2 regions of the Bombilactobacillus sp. ESL1197 genome follow, and region 2 is predicted to be linked to the other one. Evidence: a T-box and tRNA genes for the amino acid it is inferred to sense, from the RefSeq annotation. Region 2 holds a T-box; the other holds one or more tRNA genes.
What was found. A T-box is a leader RNA that pairs with one kind of tRNA and senses whether it is charged. The one in region 2 lies ahead of pheS (phenylalanine--tRNA ligase subunit alpha), so its partner is inferred to be a tRNA-Phe.
Positions count from the first base shown of each region.

Region 1: it has a tRNA-Phe gene. The T-box ahead of pheS (phenylalanine--tRNA ligase subunit alpha) is inferred to sense a tRNA for this amino acid. The anticodon was not compared.

Region 1 covers NZ_JBYLTY010000001.1:771,333-777,353, reverse strand. Annotated here, with positions in the region: gene AC3B6B_RS03470 (glycoside hydrolase family 1 protein) at 1-712, shown strand, start outside; gene AC3B6B_RS03465 (PTS sugar transporter subunit IIC) at 785-2,107, shown strand; tRNA gene AC3B6B_RS03460 (tRNA-Leu) at 2,294-2,378, opposite strand; tRNA gene AC3B6B_RS03455 (tRNA-Cys) at 2,412-2,482, opposite strand; tRNA gene AC3B6B_RS03450 (tRNA-Gln) at 2,492-2,563, opposite strand; tRNA gene AC3B6B_RS03445 (tRNA-His) at 2,574-2,647, opposite strand; tRNA gene AC3B6B_RS03440 (tRNA-Trp) at 2,658-2,728, opposite strand; tRNA gene AC3B6B_RS03435 (tRNA-Tyr) at 2,736-2,818, opposite strand; tRNA gene AC3B6B_RS03430 (tRNA-Phe) at 2,824-2,896, opposite strand; tRNA gene AC3B6B_RS03425 (tRNA-Asp) at 2,903-2,976, opposite strand; tRNA gene AC3B6B_RS03420 (tRNA-Met) at 2,980-3,053, opposite strand; tRNA gene AC3B6B_RS03415 (tRNA-Ser) at 3,064-3,151, opposite strand; tRNA gene AC3B6B_RS03410 (tRNA-Ser) at 3,182-3,269, opposite strand; tRNA gene AC3B6B_RS03405 (tRNA-Ile) at 3,272-3,345, opposite strand; tRNA gene AC3B6B_RS03400 (tRNA-Gly) at 3,349-3,419, opposite strand; tRNA gene AC3B6B_RS03395 (tRNA-Phe) at 3,435-3,507, opposite strand; tRNA gene AC3B6B_RS03390 (tRNA-Asp) at 3,514-3,587, opposite strand; tRNA gene AC3B6B_RS03385 (tRNA-Met) at 3,591-3,664, opposite strand; tRNA gene AC3B6B_RS03380 (tRNA-Ile) at 3,702-3,775, opposite strand; tRNA gene AC3B6B_RS03375 (tRNA-Met) at 3,782-3,855, opposite strand; tRNA gene AC3B6B_RS03370 (tRNA-Pro) at 3,875-3,948, opposite strand; tRNA gene AC3B6B_RS03365 (tRNA-Arg) at 3,958-4,031, opposite strand; tRNA gene AC3B6B_RS03360 (tRNA-Leu) at 4,041-4,126, opposite strand; tRNA gene AC3B6B_RS03355 (tRNA-Gly) at 4,141-4,212, opposite strand; tRNA gene AC3B6B_RS03350 (tRNA-Thr) at 4,217-4,289, opposite strand; tRNA gene AC3B6B_RS03345 (tRNA-Leu) at 4,333-4,415, opposite strand; tRNA gene AC3B6B_RS03340 (tRNA-Lys) at 4,420-4,492, opposite strand; tRNA gene AC3B6B_RS03335 (tRNA-Val) at 4,495-4,567, opposite strand; rRNA gene rrf (5S ribosomal RNA) at 4,583-4,699, opposite strand; rRNA gene AC3B6B_RS03325 (23S ribosomal RNA) at 4,773-6,021, opposite strand, start outside.
Region 2 covers NZ_JBYLTY010000001.1:945,466-951,486, forward strand. Annotated here, with positions in the region: gene AC3B6B_RS04315 (BspA family leucine-rich repeat surface protein) at 1-809, shown strand, start outside; gene yidC (membrane protein insertase YidC) at 958-1,926, opposite strand; gene AC3B6B_RS04325 (acylphosphatase) at 1,943-2,218, opposite strand; gene AC3B6B_RS04330 (TrmH family RNA methyltransferase) at 2,370-3,137, shown strand; gene AC3B6B_RS04335 (HD domain-containing protein) at 3,150-3,647, shown strand; T-box leader at 3,688-3,898, shown strand; gene pheS (phenylalanine--tRNA ligase subunit alpha) at 3,953-4,996, shown strand; gene pheT (phenylalanine--tRNA ligase subunit beta) at 5,001-6,021, shown strand, end outside.

The sequences.
Region 1 (6,021 bases), 170 kb from region 2:
AATTTATCCCGCTACTGCTAATCCACAAGATGTGGCCGCAGTTAGAAAAATTAAAGAATTTACAGATTATAATCTCTTGCGCATTTTTACTGAAGGGCAATATTCAGATGAAGTAGTGGCCTTTATGAAGCAACAACACTTAGAAGACATTTTACAAACTAGTGAGCTAGCTGAAATCAAACAAACTCGTAGTGATTTTATCAGTTTTAGCTACTATGCAACCTCTTGCCTGGACAGCTCTAAAATCCCCGTTGGGACTATTCCTAATGACTTTGGTTCCGCAGGTCATGCGCATAATCCTTATTTACAAACTAATGAATGGCAGTGGCAAATTGATCCCCAAGGTTTTTATGGTATTTTAATGGACTTAGCTAACCGCACTCACTTACCGATTTTCCCAATTGAAAATGGTCTTGGGGTCCGTGAAATTTGGGATGGTCAACATGAAATTAATGACGATTACCGTATTAACTACCATCGCCAACATTTAGTAGCCTTGAAACAAGCAGTCCAAGATGGAGCTCACGTTATTGGTTATTTGGGTTGGGGGTTAATTGATATTCCAAGTTCCCAAGGCAATGTGGATAAACGTTATGGCGTTGTTTATGTCAATCGCACGAATCATGATCTCAAAGATTTAAAACGGGTCCCCAAAAAAAGTTATCACTGGCTGCAAAAAGTAATCCAATCCAATGGTAATCAATTATTTTAATTGTAAATAGACCAACAGTGAAACACGAGCAAATATTCTTCAATCAGATGTAACCATAAGGAGGTTGTTTTAATGGCTCAAACTGCTTCAGCAAATAAAAGTCGTGGCAAACGCTTTTTTGATAAATTTACCGAAATTTCTGTCAAAATTGGTAATGAAGTTCACTTACGCTCTTTGCGAGATGCTTTTGCCACAATCATGCCCCTCTTCATTTTAGCCGGCCTAGGTGTCTTAATGAATAATGTAGTCTTTCCCTTATTTGCTCATGGCAAAACCTTAGCCAATTTACAAATTTGGGGCAGTGACATTAGTAACGGGACCTTAAACATTGCCGGATTAGTTTTAGCACCAGCAATTGGTTATACCTTATCAGTTAATAAAAAGTATAAGAACGGAATTCTTGCGGCTATTATTTCCTTAGCTAGCTTAATTATTATGATGCCCGCTACAGTTAAGTTAACCATTGCCCACAGTACGAAAAATATTAACGTCACCGGTGGCTTATCTTATACTAACTTGGGCACCACAGGAATGTTCTCTGGCATTATTATTGGATTATTAGCAACCGAATTATTTATTGGTTTATCAAATATTAAACATTTAAAAATTCATCTCGGGGAAAATATTCCGCCAGCGGTAGCCGCTTCGTTTAACGACTTGATTCCCTCTATCTTAACTTTAAGTATTTTTGCACTCATTTCCGCCCTATTGATGGTTTTCGGTAAAACTAACTTGATTGACCTGATTACCAACTTAATTCAAGAACCATTACGCGGCTTTACAACTAGCTTACCGGGGATGCTTTTTATCTATAGTGTAGGAAACTTTCTCTTTACTTTAGGTATTCACCAAACAGTTATCAATGGGACTTTACTGGATCCATTATTATTAATCAATATGAATAAGAATATGGCAGCCTTTGAAGCACACAAACATATTCCCTATATTTTGACTTATACTTTTCGCGATGTGTTCGGAATGATTGGTGGTACGGGCTGTACCTTGTGTTTATTAATTGCTATTTTTATTTTTTCCAAAATGAAATCCAGCAAAGAAATTGCGGGATTAGCCATTGCGCCTAGTATCTTTAATATTAATGAACCCGTCATCTTTGGCTATCCTATCGTTTTTAATATTCCTATGATGATTCCCTTTGTTTTAATGCCCGTCATTGGTGATTTAATTGCTTACTTTTTCACAGCCATTGGTTGGATGAATCGTGTCGTGGTTTTAGTTCCGTGGACCACTCCGCCACTCCTAAATGCTTATTTATGTACTGCCGGTGATTGGCGTGCCGTCATTGTACAATTATTAATTATCATTATCGGCGTGCTATTTTATTTACCATTCATGTTTATTAGTGAACGTACAATGCAAAAAAGCGCCCAATTGTAAAATTAAAATAAACAAATTTTAAAAAACAAGTCTTGTTTGATTTTCTAACCAAGCAAGACTTGTTTTTTAAGGTTCTATAATATTGAGTGTTGATAAGTATTTCGTCGACACTCTTTTTTATGTAGACCAATTTATTTTGAAACACAAAAAAACAGCTAACATAATTAAGTTAACTGTTTCATCAGATACCGGTGATCGGGGTCGAACCGATACTCCTTTAACAGGAACTGGATTTTGAATCCAGCGCGTCTGCCAATTCCGCCACACCGGCAAAATATTAATAATAAACCATGGCTAAAGCCAAAGGCGGTAACCGGATTTGAACCGGTGGTCAAGGTTTTGCAGACCTCTGCCTTACCACTTGGCTATACCGCCAGGTAAAAATTGGGTTAGCTGGATTCGAACCAGCGCATAATGGAGTCAAAGTCCATTGCCTTACCACTTGGCTATAACCCAATAAAGAAAGGGCGGTATATGAGACTCGAACTCATGTATGCCGGTGCCACAAACCGGTGTGTTAACCAACTTCACCAATACCGCCAGGATATAACAGGGATAGTAGGAGTTGAACCCACATCGACGGTTTTGGAGACCGTTGTTCTACCATTGAACTATATCCCTATTATGATGGAAGGGAGTGGATTCGAACCACCGAACCCGAAGGAGCGGATTTACAGTCCGCCGCGTTTAGCCAGACTTCGCTACCCTTCCATAAATGGCGCGGGACAGAATCGAACTGCCGACACATGGAGCTTCAATCCATTGCTCTACCGACTGAGCTACCGAGCCATCTAACGGTCCTAACCGGACTTGAACCGGTGATCTCCTGCGTGACAGGCAGGCGTGATAACCAACTACACCATAGGACCAAATTGCGGGAGTAGGGTTTGAACCTACGACCTTCGGGTTATGAGCCCGACGAGCTACCAGACTGCTCCATCCCGCGATAATTATAAAGGAGGATGTGGGATTTGAACCCACGCACGCTGTTACACGCCTGACGGTTTTCAAGACCGTTCCCTTAAGCCACTTGGGTAATCCTCCAAATCGCAATAAACATGGAAAAAATTCCAACGGAGAAGGAGGGATTTGAACCCTCGCGCCGCTTACGCGACCTACACCCTTAGCAGGGGCGCCTCTTCAGCCACTTGAGTACTTCTCCAATGGGCCTAAATGGACTTGAACCATCGACCTCACGCTTATCAGGCGTGCGCTCTAACCAGCTGAGCTATAGGCCCATAAGCGGGTGACGAGAATCGAACTCGCGACAACAGCTTGGAAGGCTGTGGTTTTACCACTAAACTACACCCGCAATCTTTAACAAAAATGGCGCGGGACAGAATCGAACTGCCGACACATGGAGCTTCAATCCATTGCTCTACCGACTGAGCTACCGAGCCATCTAACGGTCCTAACCGGACTTGAACCGGTGATCTCCTGCGTGACAGGCAGGCGTGATAACCAACTACACCATAGGACCAAATTGCGGGAGTAGGGTTTGAACCTACGACCTTCGGGTTATGAGCCCGACGAGCTACCAGACTGCTCCATCCCGCGATAATAAAATCTTACCACAAAGTCCATAAAAAATCTATGGACCTTGTAGGACTCGAACCTACGACCGAACGGTTATGAGCCGTTTGCTCTAACCAACTGAGCTAAAGGTCCGATTAATAGCGGCGAAGGGGATCGAACCCCCGACCTCCCGGGTATGAACCGGACGCTCTAGCCAGCTGAGCTACACCGCCATAGCTATTAAAAAGCTAATCGGGAAGACAGGATTCGAACCTGCGACCCCCTGGTCCCAAACCAGGTGCTCTACCAAACTGAGCCACTTCCCGAAAAAAACATGCACCCAGTAGGAGTCGAACCTACAACCTTCTGATTCGTAGTCAGACACTCTATCCAATTGCGCTATGGGTGCTCATTATAATGCCGAGGACCGGAATCGAACCGGTACGGTAATCACTTACCGCAGGATTTTAAGTCCTGTGCGTCTGCCAGTTCCGCCACCCCGGCGTGATTATAATGAAAGCGGAAGACGGGATTCGAACCCGCGACCCCCACCATGGCAAGGTGATGTTCTACCACTGAACTACTTCCGCAAAATGCCGACTAGAGGATTCGAACCTCCGACCCTCTGTTTACAAGACAGATGCTCTGCCAGCTGAGCTAAGTCGGCATAATAAAAATAAAACTATAACATATTTCAAAGAACATGCAAGTGCGGGAGAAGGGACTTGAACCCATACGTCCAAAGGACACTAGAACCTAAATCTAGCGCGTCTGCCAATTCCGCCACACCCGCAAAATGAGTCGCGTGGGGCTCGGACCCACGACCCACGGCTTAAAAGGCCGTTGCTCTACCAACTGAGCTAGCGACTCAATGGAAGATACAGGGCTCGAACCTGTGACCCTCTGCTTGTAAGGCAGACGCTCTCCCAACTGAGCTAATCTTCCAAGATAATAAGAGCAGCATGGCAACGACCTATCCTCGCAGGTAGTTTCCCACCAACTACTTTCGGCGCTGAGAAGCTTAACTTCTGTGTTCGGCATGATTCCAGGTGTTTCCTCCTCGCTATCGCCACCACACTTGCTCTCTTCTTACCTTCTGAAAGAACCTTAGTCCTCTCAAAACTGAATATTATGTTCTTACTCGACACCCTTGGTTAAGCCCTCGACCGATTAGTATTGCTCAGCTCCATGTATCACTACACTTCCACTCGCAACCTATCTACCTCATCTTCTTTGAGGGGTCTTACTTCATTACTGAATGGGAAATCTCATCTTGAGGTGGGTTTCACACTTAGATGCTTTCAGCGTTTATCCCTTCCATACTTAGCTACCCAGCTATGCCTTTGGCAAGACAACTGGTACACCAGTGGTATGTCCATCCCGGTCCTCTCGTACTAAGGACAGATCCTCTCAAATTTCCTACGCCCGCGACGGATAGGGACCGAACTGTCTCACGACGTTCTGAACCCAGCTCGCGTACCGCTTTAATGGGCGAACAGCCCAACCCTTGGGACCGACTACAGCCCCAGGATGCGATGAGCCGACATCGAGGTGCCAAACCTCCCCGTCGATGTGAACTCTTGGGGGAGATAAGCCTGTTATCCCCAGGGTAGCTTTTGTCCGTTGAGCGATGGCCCTTCCATACGGTGCCACCGGATCATTAAGCCCGACTTTCGTCCCTGCTCGACTTGTCTGTCTCGCAGTCAAGCTCCCTTCTACCTTTACACTCTACGAATGATTTCCAACCATTCTGAGGGAACCTTTGGGCGCCTCCGTTACTGTTTAGGAGGCGACCGCCCCAGTCAAACTGCCCACCTGACACTGTCTCCCGCCGTGCTTCAACGGCGCGGGTTAGAGCTTTCATATAACAAGGGTAGTATCCCACCAGCGCCTCCTTCGATACTAGCGTACCGATCTCTACGGCTCCTACCTATCCTGTACATGTTACACAAAAACTCAATATCAAGCTACAGTAAAGCTCCATGGGGTCTTTCCGTCCTGTCGCGGGTAACCTGCATCTTCACGGGTATTATAATTTCACCGAGTCTATCGTTGAGACAGTGCCCAAATCATTACGCCTTTCGTGCGGGTCGGAACTTACCCGACAAGGAATTTCGCTACCTTAGGACCGTTATAGTTACGGCCGCCGTTTACTGGGGCTTCAATTCTGGGCTTCGACCGAAGTCTAACTCATCCTCTTAACCTTCCAGCACCGGGCAGGCGTCAGCCCCTATACGTCATCTTACGATTTTGCAGAGACCTGTGTTTTTGATAAACAGTTGTTTGGGCCTTTTCACTGCGGCTGGCTCTTACACCAGCACCCCTTCTTCCAAAGTTACGGGGCTATTTTGCCGAGTTCCTTAACGATAGTTCTCTCGCTCACCTTAGGATTCTCTCCT
Region 2 (6,021 bases):
TTGATAGTGGGGGCCAGTTTACTAGTGAAAATCCGCAGGCTTCAACAGTAGCAACAGTTAATGTTGCTGAAAATAGTTTAGTACAGATCAATTATCTTGATAGTGCTACTAACCAGCCAGTTTTTAATAAAGATGAAGATGGACACAAAGCTGCTCAGACGATTGTCGGTGTGGTCGGCAAGCCGGTAGATCCGACAGATCAAGCTAATTTTCCAACTGCGATTAAGACAAAGCATTATCGTTATACTTTAACTAACGCTTTAGAAATACCACAAGTTTTCCCAGCTATTACTTCGGATCCCTTGTTACCACTAGTGCCGTATCAATTAGATTTGAAATATAATTCAGGTACGATGAGCTTGAGCGTGCCGGATACGCTAGACTTCGGCACCAAGATTGTACAAACGGCCAAGCAAGCTTACGATTTGCCGTATGATGCCACACGAACAGTATTAAAAGTAACGGACACCACGGGAGTACCGAGTTGGCAACTCAGTTTAGCGATTGCAGATTTCACTAGTGATCAAACGACAACGCCATTAACAGACATTTTCCAATATTTACCTGCTGATAGTAGTACGCCAACTGCCATTTCGCAAACGCCGGCGCTAATTGATCAGTATGACAAGCATCATACGCTTGTTGATGGTTCTGGTAAGGCAGTTACTGATATTTCAACAGGTTGGTGGAATGCTAGTCATCGCCAAATTGCGGGTCCCAAGTTAGACTTACGACAATTGCAAACACCTGTCTATGAAGCAAATTATCATGCTACAGCAAAATGGTCGTTAGTCAATTCATTACAATAAAAATGCGGCGAGTAAAGTCGCTTAAGATTTGAGTATAGCTTGAAATGATCACTTAAGTGTATCAAATAATCAGTTAAAAAATGCTCCTCACCATTAGATGTTAAATCTAACGATGGGAGCATTTTTAGTAAGGTACTATTGCAAAAATTTACTTATGATGCTGTTGCTTACCAGCATTACGTTGGCGATTTTTTTGATGTTGTTGCTTAGTTTGACCAAATTGTTTTGCATTGTCCTTTGTTGGTGCTGCTTGTTGGGCAAAAGTTTTTTCGGTAACTACTTGCACAATCGGCTTGTCTTTTAATTCTTGGTCGACTTGCTTACGCACCTTTGGCGTGATGATATAATCGCTAATCAATTGCTGTAAGACGACGATGATCCCACCAATTAAGAAGTACAGACCTAAAGCAGCTGAGGATGCAATACTAATGAAGAAAGTCATGGCTGGACTGAGCCACATCATAGTTTGCATTTGCTTCTTTTGTTCTGGTGGCACACTCTTTAAAGTCATCCAGCTTTGAACCACGTAAAAAATTGTCGCCACGACTGAGATCAGAATGCTAGGTTTTGATAATGGTGCTCCTAAAAAGTTAGCTTTCGAAATTTCCGGTGAGTATTGCACGGCTTGATAGATGGCAATAAAAATTGGAAATTGTAACAACAAAGGTAAGCAACCCAGGCCCCCAGTTAATTTGATGTCGTTTTTGGAATAGACTTGCATCATTAATTGACTGATTTGCGTTTGTTCTTCTTGCGTAGTTGCCTTTTTTTGCTGTTGTTGAATTAATTGCAGTTGGGGTTGAATGCCCTTCATTTTTTCCTGTTGCACGATTGATTTCTTTTGTTGCATCAAACTTAATGGTAATAAAACTAACCGCACCACAAAGGAAATGAGGATAATGCCCCAGGCATAGCCACTTTTGCCACCAATAGTTTTAGAAACGTAGAGCATTAAGTTTTGGAAAGGTACGCCAATATATTGGTAGATCCAGCCGTAAGGACCATGAGTTGGCGGCTTAAGATTTGCATTGATACCACTGCGAGAGCAGGCGGTGACTAAGAGTAATAGACTTAAACAACCACCCCATAAAAGTAAACGTTTAGTTGTCTTTTTCATAAATTTCTCCATCTCGTTACATCATTGAAAATTTAGAATAATTAGCGAGAGGTTTTTCTTGCCAATTAATATGATCAATCTTAGCAAATTTACTCGGACTTTGCTGCATCACTTTCATAAAATGTTCCAAGTCTAAAGTGTCGCCTTGAGCTTCTAGATGGACGCTACCATCGTCACAATTTTTGACAATGCCAGTAATTTGGTAAGTTTGTGCGACGGAGTAGGTTGCATAACGAAAGCCCACACCTTGTACATGACCATAAATATCTGCTGCAACATGTTTTTGAGTCAAAATCAAAACCTCCTTCGTCCTTGTTCTAAATGATACTTCTCTAGTATAGCGGAAAATATAGTTGAAGCCAAAAGCATTCTATTAATTTTGCCAAGAAAATGTCCAAAAAATGATATGATAAGTAAGAAGATTAGATTTAGAGAGGTTAGCTATGGAGTATATTAGTTCAGGGCAAAATAGTAAAATTAAAGATTTGAAGAAATTACAAAGTCACCGGGGACGTAAAAAGCAACAACGTTACTTGTTAGAAGGCGAGCACTTGATTTTTGAGGCGTTGGCCCATCAAGTTAAGCTAAATGCTATTTATGCAACGACGGATTATCTCAATCGTGATCCCAAACATTTAGTGCGTGATCACATGGACCAAGTAGTGGAAATCACTCCGGAAATTGCGCAGGCGATTACCGACACCGTGTCACCCCAAGGCATTGTTGCGGAATTACCAATACCGCAACCGGAAACTATTGACTTAAGCCATGGAAAGTGGTTATTATTATCACAAATTCAGGACCCGGGTAACGTGGGAACCATGATTCGCACAGCTGATGCTGCTGGGTTCAGTGGCGTCTTACTCAGCGAAGATTCGGTCGACTTTTATGCACCAAAAGTGCAACGTGCTATGCAAGGTAGTCAATTTCATTTACCCGTTCAGTCATTGGATCTACAGTCAGCAGTCAGTGAGTTCAAAGCACAACAAATTCCAGTATACGGAACTTTGGTGAATGATCAGGCCCAAGAGTATCAAACTGTAGCCAAGCCAAAAGATTTTGCTTTAATTATGGGCAATGAGGCGCACGGCTTGGCGCCTGAATTAGCAGCTTTAACGGATACAAATTTATATATTCCCATTTTAGGATCCGCAGAATCATTGAACGTGGCAGTAGCAGCTGGTATTATTATGTATAGACTCAGTCTTTAAGGAGGATACTTTTTGGCTCGAGAATTAAATTGGCAGACTGATGCAGCTTATTTAGCTCAAGTTTCTGATTTATTAGCTAAACCCGAGGTGCAAAAGTTAAGTCAAATTCCACAACATCATTATTCTAATCGTTTGGATCATTCAATTAGCGTTTCTTATCGCAGTTATTTAATTGGCAAGAAGTTGCATTTAGATACCCGCGCTTTGGCACGTGGCGGTTTGTTGCATGACTTGTTTTATTACACTTGGGATCGCAAGCAATTGAGTTTTCGGGCGCACGCCGATATTCACGCACATGTTGCGCTAAATAATGCGCAACAATTAACCGATTTAAGACCAATTGAAGCTGACATTATTGTCAAGCATATGTTTGGTGCGACGTCCACGCCACCGAAATATCTCGAAAGCTTAATTGTTAACTTAGTTGATGATCAGTGTGCCGTGCAGGAAGCTTGCTTGCCCAAGTTGGCATTGTGGCGCCAAAAATTACATTTGAAGCAATCGAATTAAAATTTAATTGAAATTTATGCATGAAAGTTTTAAACTGGTTTTAACGACGATGAAAGAAAGTAGTAGCATCAAGGTCTGGATTCACAGGGACAATTGGGTAAGTGAGAACAATTGAAGCCAGATGATGTGAATTCACTCTGGAGTCTAAACGTCATTAGTCAGCGTTATATGACAGATAAGTGGAGTTTAGGTGCAGCTATCAAGCTGGACTGAACTCAAGCAGGGTGGTACCGCGAAGCTTCGTCCCTTTTAGGGATGGGGCTTTTTTTATTGTTGAAATTATTTATTTAGAGGAGCAGGTAGTGATGGATTTAAAAGATTTATTAAACGATTTGCGGCAAAAAGGTCTACAACAGATTCATGATGCACAAAAAATCGAACATTTAAATGAAATTAGAATTCATTTTTTGGGTAAAAAAGGTCCGTTGAACCAAGCTTTACGGGGAATGAAGGATTTAAGCGCGGAACAACGCCCTAAGGTTGGTGCTTTAGCCAACAGTGTCCGCGATGATTTACAAACAGCTTTGGATCAAGCCAAGGAACAATTAGAAAGTCAAGCGACTGCAGCCAAATTAGCCAATGAAAAAATTGATGTCACTTTACCTGGACACCAACGTCACATTGGAACCAAGCATGTGATTTATCAGGTAATGGATGATATTGAAGCCTTGTTTATTGGTTTAGGTTATGAAGTGGTCAATGGTCCCGAAGTCGAAGAAGATCACTACAATTTTGAAATGATGAACCTTCCCAAAGATCATCCTGCGCGTGATATGCAAGATACTTTCTATATTACGGATGAAATTTTGATGCGGACGCAGACTTCACCTGTGCAAGCGCGGACTTTGGAAAAACATGATTTTTCGAAAGGTCCTTTGAAGATGATTAGTCCGGGTAAAGTTTATCGTCGCGATACTGACGATGCCACACATTCACACCAATTCAATCAAATTGAAGGTTTAGTCATTGATAAGCATATTACGATGGCGGATTTGAAGGGTACTTTGGAATTAACAGCGCGTCATATTTTTGGTAAAGAACGCGAAATTCGCTTACGTCCGAGTTATTTTCCATTTACGGAACCATCAGTGGAAGTTGACGTTTCCTGCTTTGCCTGCGGTGGTGAAGGCTGCAAAGTTTGCAAATACACCGGCTGGGTAGAAGTGTTAGGTGCGGGCATGGTGCATCCGAATGTTTTAGAAAATGCTGGCGTTGACTCGACTATTTATGGTGGCTTTGCCTTTGGTCTAGGGCCAGATCGGTTTGCCATGTTAAAATACGGCATTAATGATATCCGCGATTTTTATCAAGATGATGTTCGGGTTTTAGAACAATTTCAGGGGGAATAAATTAATGAAGATTTCTACTAATTGGTTAGCAGAATATGTTGATCTACCAGAAACACCAGAACAATTAGCTGATCGGGAGACGGTTACCGGCATTGAAGTTGATGAAATAATTAAATCAGGCGCTGGGTTAAAGAATTTAGTCACTGGTCAAATTAAGACGGTCACCAAGCACCCCGATGCGGACCACTTAAATATTTGTCAAGTGGATGTGGGTGCCGAAGAATTGGCCCAGATTGTCTGTGGTGCGCCGAATGTGGCTGTGGGTGAAACGGTTATTGTGGCTTTACCTGGTGCCAGAATTGCTAACAACGAAAAAATTAAAAAAGGTAAATTCCGTGGTGTGGCCTCCAATGGTATGCTGTGTGCCTTGCAAGAAATTGGCTTCGATGATTCCGTCGTTCCTGATGCTTTTAAAAATGGAATTTATGTTTTTCCAGAAACCGAAAATATTCCCTTAGGTCAACCGGTTTATTCTTATTTAGGCTTGGATGACACTGTTTTAGATTTTGATATTACGCCTAATCGGGCGGATACACTTGGAATGCATGGTGCCGCTTGGGAAGTGGCTTCAATGTATGATGAACAGCCCCATTTTGAACAGCCCAGTGTTAGTGAGGATGCAGCTTCAGCAGAACAACAATTAAGTATTGACGTGACTGATGAACAATTGGCCCCGACTTATCGGACACGGGTGATTAAGGATATTCACATTAAACCAAGCCCGCTCTGGTTGCAAGTTCATTTGTGGAATAACGGTATCAAACCAATTAATAATATTGTCGATATTACTAATTACATTATGTTAGATTATGGTCAACCATTACATGCTTACGATTACGACAAATTGGGCTCCAAAAAATTAACCGTGCGCCTAGCGGCTGCGGGAGAATCTTTTACAGCGTTAAATGAAAAACAATATGATTTAACGGATCAAGATATTGTGATTTCTAATGACGAACAAGCCGTTGGTTTAGCTGGAGTTATGGGTGGTTTGGCTACTTCGGTGACTGAGCAAACCCACACAG